Regions from separate parts of the Mesorhizobium sp. BR1-1-13 genome, predicted to be linked through region 3. Evidence: predicted binding sites of a transcription regulator. Region 3 holds the regulator's gene; each other region holds the start of a gene.
The links. Region 3 encodes PhoB, which activates phosphate uptake and scavenging genes when phosphate is short. Its sites were predicted from a motif close to TGTCATNNANCTGTCAT; they were not measured.

Region 1 (4,252 bases), on a different contig from region 3:
AGGCTGCTCGCCCCCCGCGGCCGGCTTGGCCGCTTCGGCCGGTTTGGCATCGGCCGCGGGCTTGGCGTCCGCCGGCTTGTCGGTCGCCGCCGCCGCGGGCTGCGCCTCCGGCTTGGTCGGCTGCGCCTCGGCGGGCTTCGCCGGGTGCACCACGAATATGTAGTCGCCATAGAGGCTGGTGGTCAGCGCCGTCTGCGGCAGCGCCAGCACATTCTGCTCCTCGGGCAGTTCGACACGCACTTGCACGAACTGGCCGGGGGTCAGCTTGCCTTCGGGATTGGCGACTTCCGCCCGGATGTTCACCAGCCGGCTGGACGGGTCGATCTTCGGGTCGATGCCGCGAATGGCCCCGGCAAAAGGCATGTCGCCGCCGCTGAGGCCCAGCCGAACCGTCTGCCCGATCTTGAGCAGCGGCAGTTGCTGTTCGGGAACCGTGAAGTCGACCCGCATCGTGTCGAGATCCTGCAGCGTCACCACGGCGGTGCCGGGCGCCAGATATTGGCCGAGATCGATCTTTGGGATGCCGACGGTGCCAGCGAAGGGCGCCGTCAACTGCTTCTGGTCGAGCACTGCCTGAAGCCTGTTGACCTGGGATGCCGAAGCGGACGCGGCCGCACGTGCGGTGTCCAGGGTCGAGTCCGAGCCGACACCGCGCTTGGTCAGTTCGAGCGCGCGGGTCAGCGATGTCTGATCGAGCGCCGCCTGCGCCTTCTGTGCCGCGAGATCGGCGCGCTCTACGGCGTCGTCGAGTTGCAGCAGCACCGCATTGGCCGCCACTTTCTCGTTGGCATGGAAGGGGATCTCCTTGACGATGCCGGCGGTCTCAACCGTCAGGTCGACACCGCGCACGGCGCGGACCGTGCCGATCGCCTCGATGCCCGGCGTCCAGTTCGACGGCTTGACGATGGTCGTCGACACGGTTGCCGCTGGCGGCTTCATCGTGGCGAAATATTGCTTGATGCCGTTGTCACGCAGGAAATTGAACCCGACGATGCCGCCGACCACGATGACGAGCACGGCCAACACAAGAATGATGATAACGAAACGGAGTATGCGCTTGAACAAGGAAGTCCCCTCAGTCGAAATCCGGCGCGAAGCGCGGATATCGGGACACATATCGACTGCGGGCCCCGATTTCAAATGACCGCGGTCTTACTGTACCGTCTGGACGGTCTTGTCAATTGGGCCTAAGCTTGCGATGGGAGGCGCCATGAAAGCCCAACGAACGAACTCGCGCGAGAGGATTCTCGCTGCGGCGGCGGACGTCGCACGGGAATCCGGCCCCGGTAGCCTGTCCCTGGATGCCGTCGCCAGCCGCGCCGGTGTATCGAAGGGCGGACTGCTCTACAATTTCCCGACCAAGGCCAAATTGATGCAGGGCCTGGTCGAAGGCTATCTGCGCGAATTCGGGCAGGCGCTGGAGACCGCCAGCAGCAACGACAATGGCGCAAATCCGCTCGCCGTCTACATCAGGCTTTCGGCCAAGGATTGCGAGGACAAGCAGCCATCGGCGTCGTGGATATTTTCGGCGATCGCTGAGGATCCGGACTTCATGTCGCCGATAAAGACGTTCAAGCGACAACTCTTCCAACGACTGAAGAGCGAGACGCCGGATCTCAAGTCGCTGCTGGTCTGCTATCTCGCCATCGAGGGCCTGCGCAGCATGAACCTGTTCGACGCGGATGTGCTTTCCCCGGACGAGCGGCAATTGCTGGTGTCGTCGCTGCTGGAAATCGCCGGATCGCCCGATGTCGGTCCTGCCCGGGCCAAGCGACCCTGACGGACCATCAGGGCGATTCGGTTTCCAGGCAACTCCGGACCGACAACCGCCGAGCGCTTTTCCAGGATGTCGCCCCGCGTCATACAGGGTTCATCGTGCGGACATAGCATCATTCCCGGTTCTTTGCTGCAATGCAAAAGGAGCGGGACGTGGTGGACATAGTTTCAAACGAGGCAGGTATTCCGAGACCGGACCACCCGCTCGCGCAATCGGGTGGGGCCAAATGGTTCCTGCCCGTCTTCGGCGTGCTGGTGCTGGTCGGCATCGTCTATGTCGGCTACGCGCTCAGGCAGGACCTGGCTGCCGCCAAGACAGTGCCGTGGATCCTGCTCGGCATCGCCCTGCTGATCGCGCTCGGCTTCGAATTCGTCAACGGCTTCCACGACACCGCCAATGCGGTGGCGACCGTCATCTATACGCGCTCGCTGCCGGCCGAATTCGCCGTCATGTGGTCTGGCGTGTTCAACTTCCTCGGAGTCCTCACCTCCAGCGGCGCTGTCGCCTTCGGCATCCTGTCGCTGCTGCCCGTCGAACTCATCCTGCAGGTCGGCTCTTCCTCCGGCTTTGCCATGGTGTTCGCCCTGCTGGTCGCGGCGATCCTGTGGAATCTCGGCACCTGGTTCCTCGGCCTGCCGGCCTCGAGTTCGCACACCATGGTCGGTTCGATCATCGGCGTCGGCCTCGCCAACCAGTTCACGGCGCCCGCCGGCAGCGCCACCAGCGGCGTCGACTGGTCGCAGGCGACCAATGTCGGCACGACCCTGCTGGTGTCGCCGGTCGTCGGGTTCTTCGCCGCTGCCGCCCTGCTCTATGCGATGAAGCTTCTGGTGCGCAATCAGGCTCTCTATGAGGCGCCGAAGGGCAACACGCCGCCGCCATGGTGGATCCGCGCGCTGCTGATCTTCACCTGCACCGGCGTCAGCTTCGCGCACGGCTCCAATGACGGCCAGAAGGGCATGGGCCTGATCATGCTGATCCTGATCGGCGTGGTGCCGACGGCCTTCGCGCTCAACCGCACACCCGACATCAACTATCTCGAAGCCTATAAATCCGCTTCGGCCGGGGTCGAGCAGGCCCTGGGCAAATATATCAAGCCGGGAATCAGCGTCACGGATGCGAAGGCGACTGTGCAGGATGCCGTTCGCACACGCACCTGGAACGACCAGACGACGGTCGCGCTGCAGACCTACATCCACAACACCACCGCCGGGCTGCAGCCCTACGCCTCGGTCGAGACGGTGCCCACCGACCTCGTCAGCAACGCCCGCAACGACATCTACCTGATCGGCGAGGCGCTCAAGCTGATCGACAAGAAAAAGCTGCTGCCGATGGAGGGTGCCGACCTCAAGGCGGTCACCGATTATCACAAGGCCGTCGACAACGCGACGAAGTTCATCCCGCTGTGGGTGAAGATCGCCGTGGCGTTGGCGCTCGGCCTCGGCACCATGGTCGGCTGGAAGCGCATCGTCGTCACCGTCGGCGAGAAGATCGGCAAGAGCCATTTGACCTATGGTCAGGGCGCCGCGGCCGAACTCGTCGCCATGGTGACCATCGGCATGGCCGACAGGCTCGGCCTGCCGGTGTCGACGACCCATGTGCTGTCGTCCGGCGTCGCCGGAACCATGGCCGCCAATGGCTCGGGCCTGCAATGGTCGACGGTGCGCAACCTGCTGCTCGCCTGGGTGCTGACGCTGCCATGCTCGATCACGCTGGCCTTCGTGCTGTTCATCGTCTTTCGCCAGGTGTTCTGAGTCGGCGCAGCCACTTTCAGAAAAAAGGCAGCGCCGGTCGCCGGCGCTGCTTTTTTCTTTGCGCGAGGCTCTGTCATTGTCATGCTGCGACGCACAATTATATCGTCATCTTCCGTCCCACTTCTCGCGAGATCGCCATGGCTTCCCTGTCTTCGAAAAACGCCCTCGTCACCGGTTCGACCAGTGGCATCGGCCTGGCTATCGCCCGCGCCTTCGCCGCCGAAGGCGCCAATCTCACCATCAACGGCCTGGGCAATGCCGCCGATATCGAGCGGGAGCGCGCCGGCATCGAGAAGGATTTCGGCGTCAAATGCCGCTACTCCGATGCCAACATGATGGACGGCGCGGCGGTCAGCGCCATGGTGCATGAGGCGGAAGAGGCGTTCGGCAGCCTCGATATCCTGGTCAACAATGCCGGCATCCAGCATGTCGCGCCGATCGACGAATTCCCCGACGATAAATGGGAAGCGATCATCCGCGTCAACCTGCTGTCGGCCTTCTACGCGATCAAGGCGGCGCTGCCCGGCATGAAGAGCCGCAAATGGGGCCGCATCATCAACACGGCTTCCGCGCATGCGCTCGTCGCCTCGCCGTTCAAATCCGCCTATGTCTCGGCCAAGCACGGCATATCAGGCCTGACCAAGACGGTGGCGCTGGAAGTCGCGCAGGACGGCATCACCGTCAACGCGATCGCGCCCGGCTATGTCTGGACGCCGCTGGT
Region 2 (4,252 bases), on a different contig from region 3:
TCGAAATCGGCGAGGATGCGCTTCCAGATACCGGTAGCGCGTTCGGTTGCGGTCTTGGAACCGGCCTGCGTCCAGTTGCCGAAGTTCGACCAGTCGGCCACCAGCGGCTCGTAGAAGGCGGTGCGGTAGCGCGCCATGGTGTGGCCAGCCGAGAAGAAATGGCCGCCCGGCTGCACTTCGGCGATCGCCTCGAAGCCGATGGTATCGTCGTCGCCGGGCGTGGCGGCGCACAGTTCAGCCACCGTCTGCAACGCCTCGATGTCGGTGACCAGCTTTTCGAAGGAAACGCTTAAGCCCCCCTCCAGCCAGCCGGCGGCATGGATGCACACGGTGGCGCCCGCCAGCACCGAGCCCCATAACGCGAACTGAGTCTCATGCGCCGCCTGCGCATCGGAGATGTTGGCCGCACTGCCGCCGCCCGAACGCCACGGCAGGCCGGTGAAGCGCGCCAGTTGGCCGGCCCCCAGCGTCGCCTTGATATGCTCCGGCGTGCCGAAGGCCGGCGCGCCCGATTTCATGTCGACATTGGAGGAGAAGGAGCCGTAGACGACAGGCGCGCCCGGCCGCACGATCTGCGCCAGCGTCAATCCGGCCAGCGCCTCGGCATGCTGCAGCGTCAGCGCGCCGGCCACCGTGATCGGCGCCATCGCACCCGCCAGGCAGAAAGGCGTGATGATCAGGACCTGCCCAGCCCTGGCGAAGTCGATGATGCCTTGCGCCATCGGGATGTCGAGCTGGCGCGGCGAATTGGTGTTGATGACGGTGTAGCAATGGGCGCCCGAGCGAAACGCGTCTTCGGACAGCCCGCGCGCCAGCCGAATCATCTCGAAGCTGTCGTCGACCTGCGGAGTGCCTCGCGCGAACACGAACGGGAACTTGTCCGAAAGGGTCAGTTGCGCCCGGTTGACGGCGTAATGGCGGAAACGGTTGTCGATGTCCTGCGGCTCGATACAGGGTCCCAGCATATGCAGGACGTCGAAATGCTGCACCAGCTTGATGAGTTCCTCGAAGGCGGCCAGCGTTCCGGGCCGCCGGCCGCGCTCGAGATCGGTGACGTTCGGCGCGCCGGACCCAGCCAGGAAAGTCATCGAACCCAGTTCGAGCGGCAGGTCGCGGGCACGTGCGCCGGCATGAGCGTGGATCGACCGCGGCGCCGAGGCCAACGCAGCCGCCACCATGTCGCGGCCGATCCGCACCATGTCGGTGTCGGGGTCGACCAAGGCGCCGGCGCGGGCGAGCAGGTCGCGCGCCTGCGGCAGCAGAACCGTGATGCCCAGCTCTTCCAGCACGCGCAGCGCCGTGTCGTGAATCGAGGCGACCTGATCGTCCGAAAAGATCGGCTGCGGCAGGAACGGGTTCTTCAGCGAGCGGTAATTGGGCCGGCGGCTGCTCTCGCTGCCGGCCTCGCCGATGCGTCCCCGTCGGCGCTCGCGCCTGCTTTCGCGTGCCGCGTCATCGATCATCCGGAAACCTCCCCATTGCCGCATCGCCTTGCCCAAGGGATCATAAGGCGAAGCCGGAATGACACGCGCCGGCCGCTCCGTGCCGACAATGTGCACGCAAAGCGCCGTTCCTTCCTCGGCAAAATCGTCATCCACCAACGCCAGCGCGACGCTCTTGCCGATCGTGTGGCCAAAGCGGCCGGAGGTGAGAAGCCGACGCGCCGCGGTAGTGAGACTTCAAGGCTTTCCCCCCGGACTGTCAGAAACCGGCACGATATGCGTAATGTACATAAGCGTCTAGTGCTGCGAACAGCTCCTGGACACGTCGAACCTGTGTCGGAACGATCGATTTCCGGCGCGGCTGCACTTCCCCAGCAGCGTCGCGGCGGGCCGACGCGAATGCGTCACCAACTGTCATGCAAGCATCATGTTCGCGCCTTAGACCGCTTGCCGAGGGCACAAGCGGCCCTCCAGGGCGGCAGCCTCGCCGCCCCCAAGGCAACCTCAATATTCCGCCGTCCCGGCACTTTGTCATCAAGGGGATATCCATGACGCATCTACGCTCATTCTCGTTGCGGCTGCTGGCCGCCGCGCTGGCGGCTTCGGCCGTTTCGCTGCCCGCCTTCGCCGACAGCGCGGCCAGCGTCGGCGGCGCCAGTTTCGTCAACAAGGGGCTGGTGGGGGTTGGCCGCATCCCGGCCGGCCAGCGCGACAGGTTCGGCGAGACCTTCGGCTCCGGTTCCGGCATGTCGATCGACACCGCGGGCTGGACGCATGATGCCGGCACCTACAAGGGTTCGCTGTGGCTGCTGCCCGACCGCGGTTATAACGTCGTCGGCACCACCGACTACCGCCCGCGCCTCAACACCATCAACATCGAGTTCGCCCCGGCGGCGCCAGGTGCCGCGCCCGCGGCCGGCCAGGAGCAGACCGGCGTCAAGGCGACGCTCGCCGACACCATGCTCCTGACCGACGACAAGGGTGCCGACGCCAGCGGTCTCGACCCGCTGAACGGCGTGCGTCCCGCCGCCGGCGACATGCCTGTCCTGCCGCAGGCCGATAACGGCAAGCTCGCGCTCGACAACGAGGCGATCGTGCGGCTGCCCGACGGCACCATGCTCGTCTCCGACGAATACGGTCCCGACATCTACCGCTTCTCCGCCGACGGCCGTCTGATGTCGGCGACCCAGCCTCCGGCCGCGCTCGTGCCGATGCGCCACGGCACGGCCAATTTTGCTTCCGACAATCCGGGCCCAGGTGCTGCCGAACCCGATCCAAAGGATCCCGAGACCGGCCGCCAGAACAATCAGGGCCTCGAAGGCATGGCAATGACGCCGGACGGCAAGTTCGTGATCGCGGTTTTGCAGTCGGCGACCCGGCAGGACGGCGGCGATTCGGCCTCGACGCGCCAGAACACCAGGGCGCTGGTCTATGACGCCTCCGATCTTGCCCATCTCAAGCTGGCACATGAATACGTCGTGCCGCTGCCGGTGTTCAAGGACGCCAAGGGCAAGACCAAGGTGGCTGCGCAAAGCGAGATCGTGGCGCTGTCGGATACCGCTTTCCTGATTCTGGCGCGCGACAGCGGCAACGGCCAGGGCCTGAAAGGCGAGGAGTCGCTGTATCGCAAGATCGACATTGTCGACCTTTCCGGCGCGACCGACATCGCCGGCGGTCCCTTCGATGCCGCCGATAAGCCGGTGGCGCCCAAGGGCGTGCTCGATCCGTCGGTGACGCCGGCAAGGCTGACGCCGTTCATCGACATCAACGACAAGGCCGAGCTTGCCCGCTTCGGCCTGCACAATGGCGCGCCCAACGACAAGGACAACCTCTCGGAGAAGTGGGAGGCGATGTCGCTGGCGAGCGTGCTCGATCCGAAGCTGCCCGACGACTATTTCCTGTTTGTCGCCAACGACAACGACTTCCTCGCCCAGGACGGCTTCCAGGTCGGCGCGCCCTACAAGGCCGAGGACGGCGCCGATGTCGACACCATGTTCCTTGTCTATCAGGTCACGCTTCCCGGCCTCGCCAGGAAGTAAACATCTTACCGGAGGCGCCAGGCGGCGCCTCCGGCCCGACAAGCATGATCGGATGCATGACGGCATGCCTTGCCCGCCGTCGCTCCTTTCGCAAGGGTGCATCCCGGTCGGGCCTGCGGTATCCTGCGTGCCGGACTCAAAAGAACCAGCTTTGCCGGATTGCCCGCCATGGATGAAAAGATGCCCGCGCGCCGGCGCACCGGTGACCTGACCAGCGGCCCCATTCCGCGCACGCTCCTGCTGTTCGCCCTGCCGGTGCTCGGCTCCAACGTGCTGCAATCGCTCAACGGCTCGGTCAACGCTGTCTGGGTCGGCCGCTTCCTCGGCGAATCCGCGCTTACCGCCACCTCGAATGCCAATCTGGTGCTGTTCCTCATCCTCGGCACGGTGTTCGGCATCGGCATGGCGGCTACGATACTGGTGGCGCAATCGGTCGGCGCCCGCGATCTCCCCGAGGCACGCCGCATCGTTGGTACCAGCGCCACCTTCTTCTTCTTCGTCTCGGTGCTGTTCGCCGTCTGCGGCTGGATCTGGGTCGACGCCATTCTGGGCGCGCTCGGCACACCGCCCGACGCCTTGCCGCTGGCGCGCTCCTATTTGCGCATCATCTTCGTCGCGGTGCCGATGATGAACCTTCTGTCCTTTGTCATGACGGTGCTGCGCGGCGCCGGCGATTCGCGCACGCCGTTCTTTTTCATGGCGCTCGCCGTCGTGCTCGACATCATCTTGAACCCACTGCTCATCCGCGGCATCGGGCCGTTTCCAGAGCTC
Region 3 (4,252 bases):
TCTGACGGTCGTCGGGGCCTGGGGAGAGAACGCGGCGACCGGGAGGATGCGAGGAACATGTCGGTCGGAATCCGCCACGACGATCTGCGCCGACGCAACCGGGCGATGGTGATCGCGGCCGTGCGCCGTGCCGGGCAGCCATCGCGCACCGAGATTGCCGCGACCACCGGGCTCAGCCATTCCACCATATCGGCGATCTCCTCCGACCTGATTGGCGAAGGCATCCTGGCGCAGAGCAAGCCGAGCGAGGCCGGTGCGCTGAAACGCGGCCGGCCGCAGGTCGGCCTCAGCCTCAACCCTGAAGCCGCGGCGGTGATGACCGTGGTGCTGTCGCTGAATTTCCTCTCCGTCGCAGTCATCGACTATGCCGGGCAGGTGATATCTGAAGAGCAGCGCCGGCTGGACACGCTGACCCTGTCGCGCGAGGCGCTGATCGATGAATGCGTGGCCATCGTCAGGCGGCGGTTCGAAGATCCCGACCTCGACGTCGGCAGCATCGCCCGTATCGCGCTGGCGATCCAGGGCATCACCGACACGGATGCGCGCACCATGCTGTGGTCGCCGATCACGCCGCAGACCGACATCGCCTTCGCCGACATACTGGAGACCGAGTTCGGCATTCCCGCCACCATGGAGAACGATTGCAACATGATGGCGGTGGCGCTGCGCTGGCGCGATCCCCAGCGCTACCGCGACGACTTCATCGCCATCCTTTTGTCGCACGGCATCGGCATGGGCCTGGTGTTGAAGGGTGAACTGTTCACCGGCACCCATTCATCCGGAGGCGAGTTCGGCCACATGATCCATCGCCCCGGCGGGGCGCTCTGCCGCTGCGGGCGGCGCGGCTGTGTCGAGGCCTATGCCGGGAACTATGCCATCTGGCGCAACGCTAGGCAGCTTGGCGAGGACACCGAGCCCGTCGACGTCAGCGACGCCGACATGCGCACCCTGGCGGCCTCGGCGCGCGAAAAGGACGGGCCGGAGCGCGAAGCCTACCGCAAGGCCGGCGAGGCGCTGGGCTATGGCCTTGGCAGCCTGTTCGCCCTGATCGATCCGGCGCCGGTCGCCATGGTCGGCGTCAGCGCGGCCGCCTTCGACCTGATCGAGCCGGCATTGCGCGAGGCGATCGCCCAGACCGCCGGCGGCCAGCACTCGAAATCGATTTCCTTCGACACCGAGCCGAACGAACTGCCGCTGATCCGCGAGGGTTGCGCCATGCGCGCGCTGACCTTCGTCGACCAGGAAATTTTCGCGCCGGGGGCACAAGCGAAATCAGGCATAGGCGAGAACGTTGCGTGACATATCCCTAGTCTTCGCGGATCGCATACCCCGCGCCCCGAATGGTGCGGATCACGTCAGGCATGCGGCCATTGTTGACCGCCTTGCGCAGCCGGCCGACATGCACGTCCACCGTGCGCTCGTCGATATAGATCGTTTCGCCCCAGACATTGTCGAGCAGCTGACTGCGCGAGAACACGCGGCCCGGGTGGCGCATCATGAATTCGAGCAGGCGGAACTCGGTCGGCCCGAGCCGGATCTCGCTCTTCTTGCGGTAGACCCGGTGCGATTCACGGTCGAGCACGATGTCGCCGACCTTGAGCACGCTGGACAGAACTTCGGGCTTGGCGCGGCGCAGCAGCGCCTTGACGCGTGCCATGAATTCCGGGGTTGAGAACGGCTTGACTAGATAGTCGTCGGCGCCGGTGGAGAGACCGCGCACCCGGTCGCTTTCCTCGCCGCGCGCCGTCAGCATGATGATCGGCAGCCGCTCGGTCTCGGGCCGCATCCGGAGACGGCGGCAGAGTTCGATGCCGGAAACCGCCGGCACCATCCAGTCGAGCACAAGAAGGTCAGGGACATTCTCCTGCAAGCGGATCTCGGCTTCGTCGCCGCGCGTCACCACCTCGACCTGATAACCCTCCGATTCCAGATTGTAGCGGAGCAGCACACCCAGCGGCTCCTCGTCCTCCACCACCATGATGCGTGGCGCGATCATCGACTGGTCACCCCTGCCGTCACGCCGCTGGCGCCGACATCGCCGTCTCGTCCTGCTTCGGGCGATTGGCGGGCAATTGCGTGCCGGTCAGCACATAATAGGCATTTTCGGCAATGTTGGTCACGTGATCACCGATGCGCTCGAGATTCTTGGCGCAGAACAAAAGATGCGTGCAGGCGGTGATGTTGCGCGGATCCTCCATCATGTAGGTCAGCAGCTCGCGAAACACCGATGTGTATTTGACGTCGATGCGTTCATCGTCGGCGCGCAGCTTGGCAAGTGCCGCGGAATCGCGCGCCGCATACTCCTCGATCACCCCTTGCACCTGGATCAGCACCAGCTGCGCCATGACATCGATGGAGTGCGACAGGTCGCGCGGCGTGGCGGCCAGGCCGACGGTGCCGACGCGCTTGGCGATGTTCTTGGCGAGATCGCCGATGCGTTCGAGATCGCCCGCCATGCGGATCGAGCCGACGACATGGCGCAGATCGTCCGCCATGGGCTGCCGCTTGGCGATCAGGGTGATGGCGCGGTCGTCGAGTTCGCGCTGGCGCGCATCCATGATCGCGTCGTCGGAGACGACGCGCTGGGCGAGCGCGTTGTCGGAATTCAGGAGCGCCTTGGTGGCGCCGCCGACCATCGATGAGGCGAGATCGCCCATGTCGCGGATCAGCCTGCTGATCTGTCCGAGATCTTCGTCAAAGGCTGCGACTGTATGTTCGGCCATGATCTTGGTCCTCGTGTGCGTGGGATCAGCCGAAGCGGCCGGTGATATAGTCCTGCGTGCGCTTCTCGCGGGGCGACGTGAAGATCTTCTCCGTGCGGTCGAACTCGACCAGCTCGCCCAGATACATGAAGGCGGTCTGCTTCGATACGCGCGCCGCCTGCTGCATGTTATGGGTGACGATTACGATCGTATAATCGGCCTGCAGCTCGTCGATCAGTTCCTCGATCTTGGCGGTCGACAGCGGATCGAGTGCCGAGGCAGGCTCGTCGAGCAGGATGACCTCTGGCTTCACGGCCACCGTGCGGGCGATGCAGAGGCGCTGCTGCTGGCCGCCCGAAAGGCTGAGGCCACTGGCGTTGAGCTTGTCCTTGACCTCGCTCCACAGTGCCGCGCGCTTCAGCGCCTGCTCGACACGGCCGTCCATCTCGGCCTTGCTGAGCTTCTCATAGAGCCTGACGCCGAACGCGATGTTCTCGTAAATCGACATCGGGAACGGCGTCGGCTTCTGGAACACCATGCCGATCTTGGTCCTGAGCAGGTTGAGGTCCTGCGACCGGTCGAGGATGTTCTGGCCGTCGAGCAGCACCTGGCCCTCGGCGCTCTGCTTCGGGTAGAGCTCGTAGATGCGGTTGAAGACGCGCAGCAGCGTCGACTTCCCGCAGCCCGAAGGCCCGATGAAGGCGGTGACGCTGCGCTCAGGCAGCGACAGGCTGATATCCTTCAGCGCCTTCGACTGGCCGTAGTAGAAATTGAGGTTCTTGACCTCGATCTTGGCTTTCTCGACCGCGACTTCGGGCGTGTTCAACTCGGTGGACAACATCGGTTTCATCTGTCCTCTCTGCGTCCGGTAAGGCTGCGGGCGAAGATGCTCAGCCCGAGAACCGTAAGGGTGATTATGAGTGCGCCGGTCCACGCCAGCTGCTGCCATTCCTCATAGGGGCTGAGAGCGAACTGGAAGATGGTGACGGGCAGGCTGGCCATCGGCGCGTTGAGATTGCTCGACCAGAACTGATTGTTGAGCGCGGTGAAGAGCAGCGGCGCCGTCTCGCCGGAAATGCGGGCGATGGCCAGCAATATGCCGGTGACGATGCCCGACAGCGCCGCACGGTAGGCGACCGAGCGGATGACCACCCAGCGCGGCGCGCCGATCGCGGCGCCGGCCTCGCGCAGGGCGTTCGGCACGAGGTTGAGCATGTCCTCGGTGGTGCGCACGACGACCGGGATGACCAGGATGGCCAGCGCGACGGCGCCGGCGATCGCCGAGAAATGCCCCATCGGCCGCACCAGGAGTTCGTAGACGAACAGGCCGACGATGATCGAGGGTGCCGACAGCAGGATGTCGTTGATAAAGCGCACGATGGTGGTGAGGCGCGAGAAGCGGCCATATTCGGCCATGTAGGTCCCAGCGAGGACACCGATCGGCGTGCCGACGATGACGGCGATGACGGTCATCATGATACTGCCGTAGATGGCGTTGAGCAGGCCGCCGCCATCGCCTGGCGGTGGCGTCATTTCGGTGAACACCGAGA

Region 1: the regulator PhoB is predicted to act here: its motif matches at 1,858-1,874, upstream of LB533_RS29605 (inorganic phosphate transporter).
Region 2: the regulator PhoB is predicted to act here: its motif matches at 1,855-1,871, upstream of LB533_RS13000 (esterase-like activity of phytase family protein).

The regions. Positions count from the first base shown of each region.
Region 1 is NZ_JAIUIH010000024.1:5,356-9,607, forward strand. Features, by position in the region: gene LB533_RS29595 (efflux RND transporter periplasmic adaptor subunit) at 1-1,065, opposite strand, end outside; gene LB533_RS29600 (TetR/AcrR family transcriptional regulator) at 1,211-1,780, shown strand; gene LB533_RS29605 (inorganic phosphate transporter) at 1,930-3,531, shown strand; gene LB533_RS29610 (3-hydroxybutyrate dehydrogenase) at 3,669-4,252, shown strand, end outside.
Region 2 is NZ_JAIUIH010000004.1:470,435-474,686, forward strand. Features, by position in the region: partial or broken gene LB533_RS12995 (trimethylamine methyltransferase family protein) at 1-1,640, opposite strand, end outside; gene LB533_RS13000 (esterase-like activity of phytase family protein) at 1,991-3,481, shown strand; gene LB533_RS13005 (MATE family efflux transporter) at 3,650-4,252, shown strand, end outside.
Region 3 is NZ_JAIUIH010000001.1:39,695-43,946, forward strand. Features, by position in the region: gene LB533_RS00210 (ROK family protein) at 58-1,299, shown strand; gene phoB (phosphate regulon transcriptional regulator PhoB) at 1,307-1,996, opposite strand; gene phoU (phosphate signaling complex protein PhoU) at 2,016-2,723, opposite strand; gene pstB (phosphate ABC transporter ATP-binding protein PstB) at 2,749-3,552, opposite strand; gene pstA (phosphate ABC transporter permease PstA) at 3,549-4,252, opposite strand, start outside.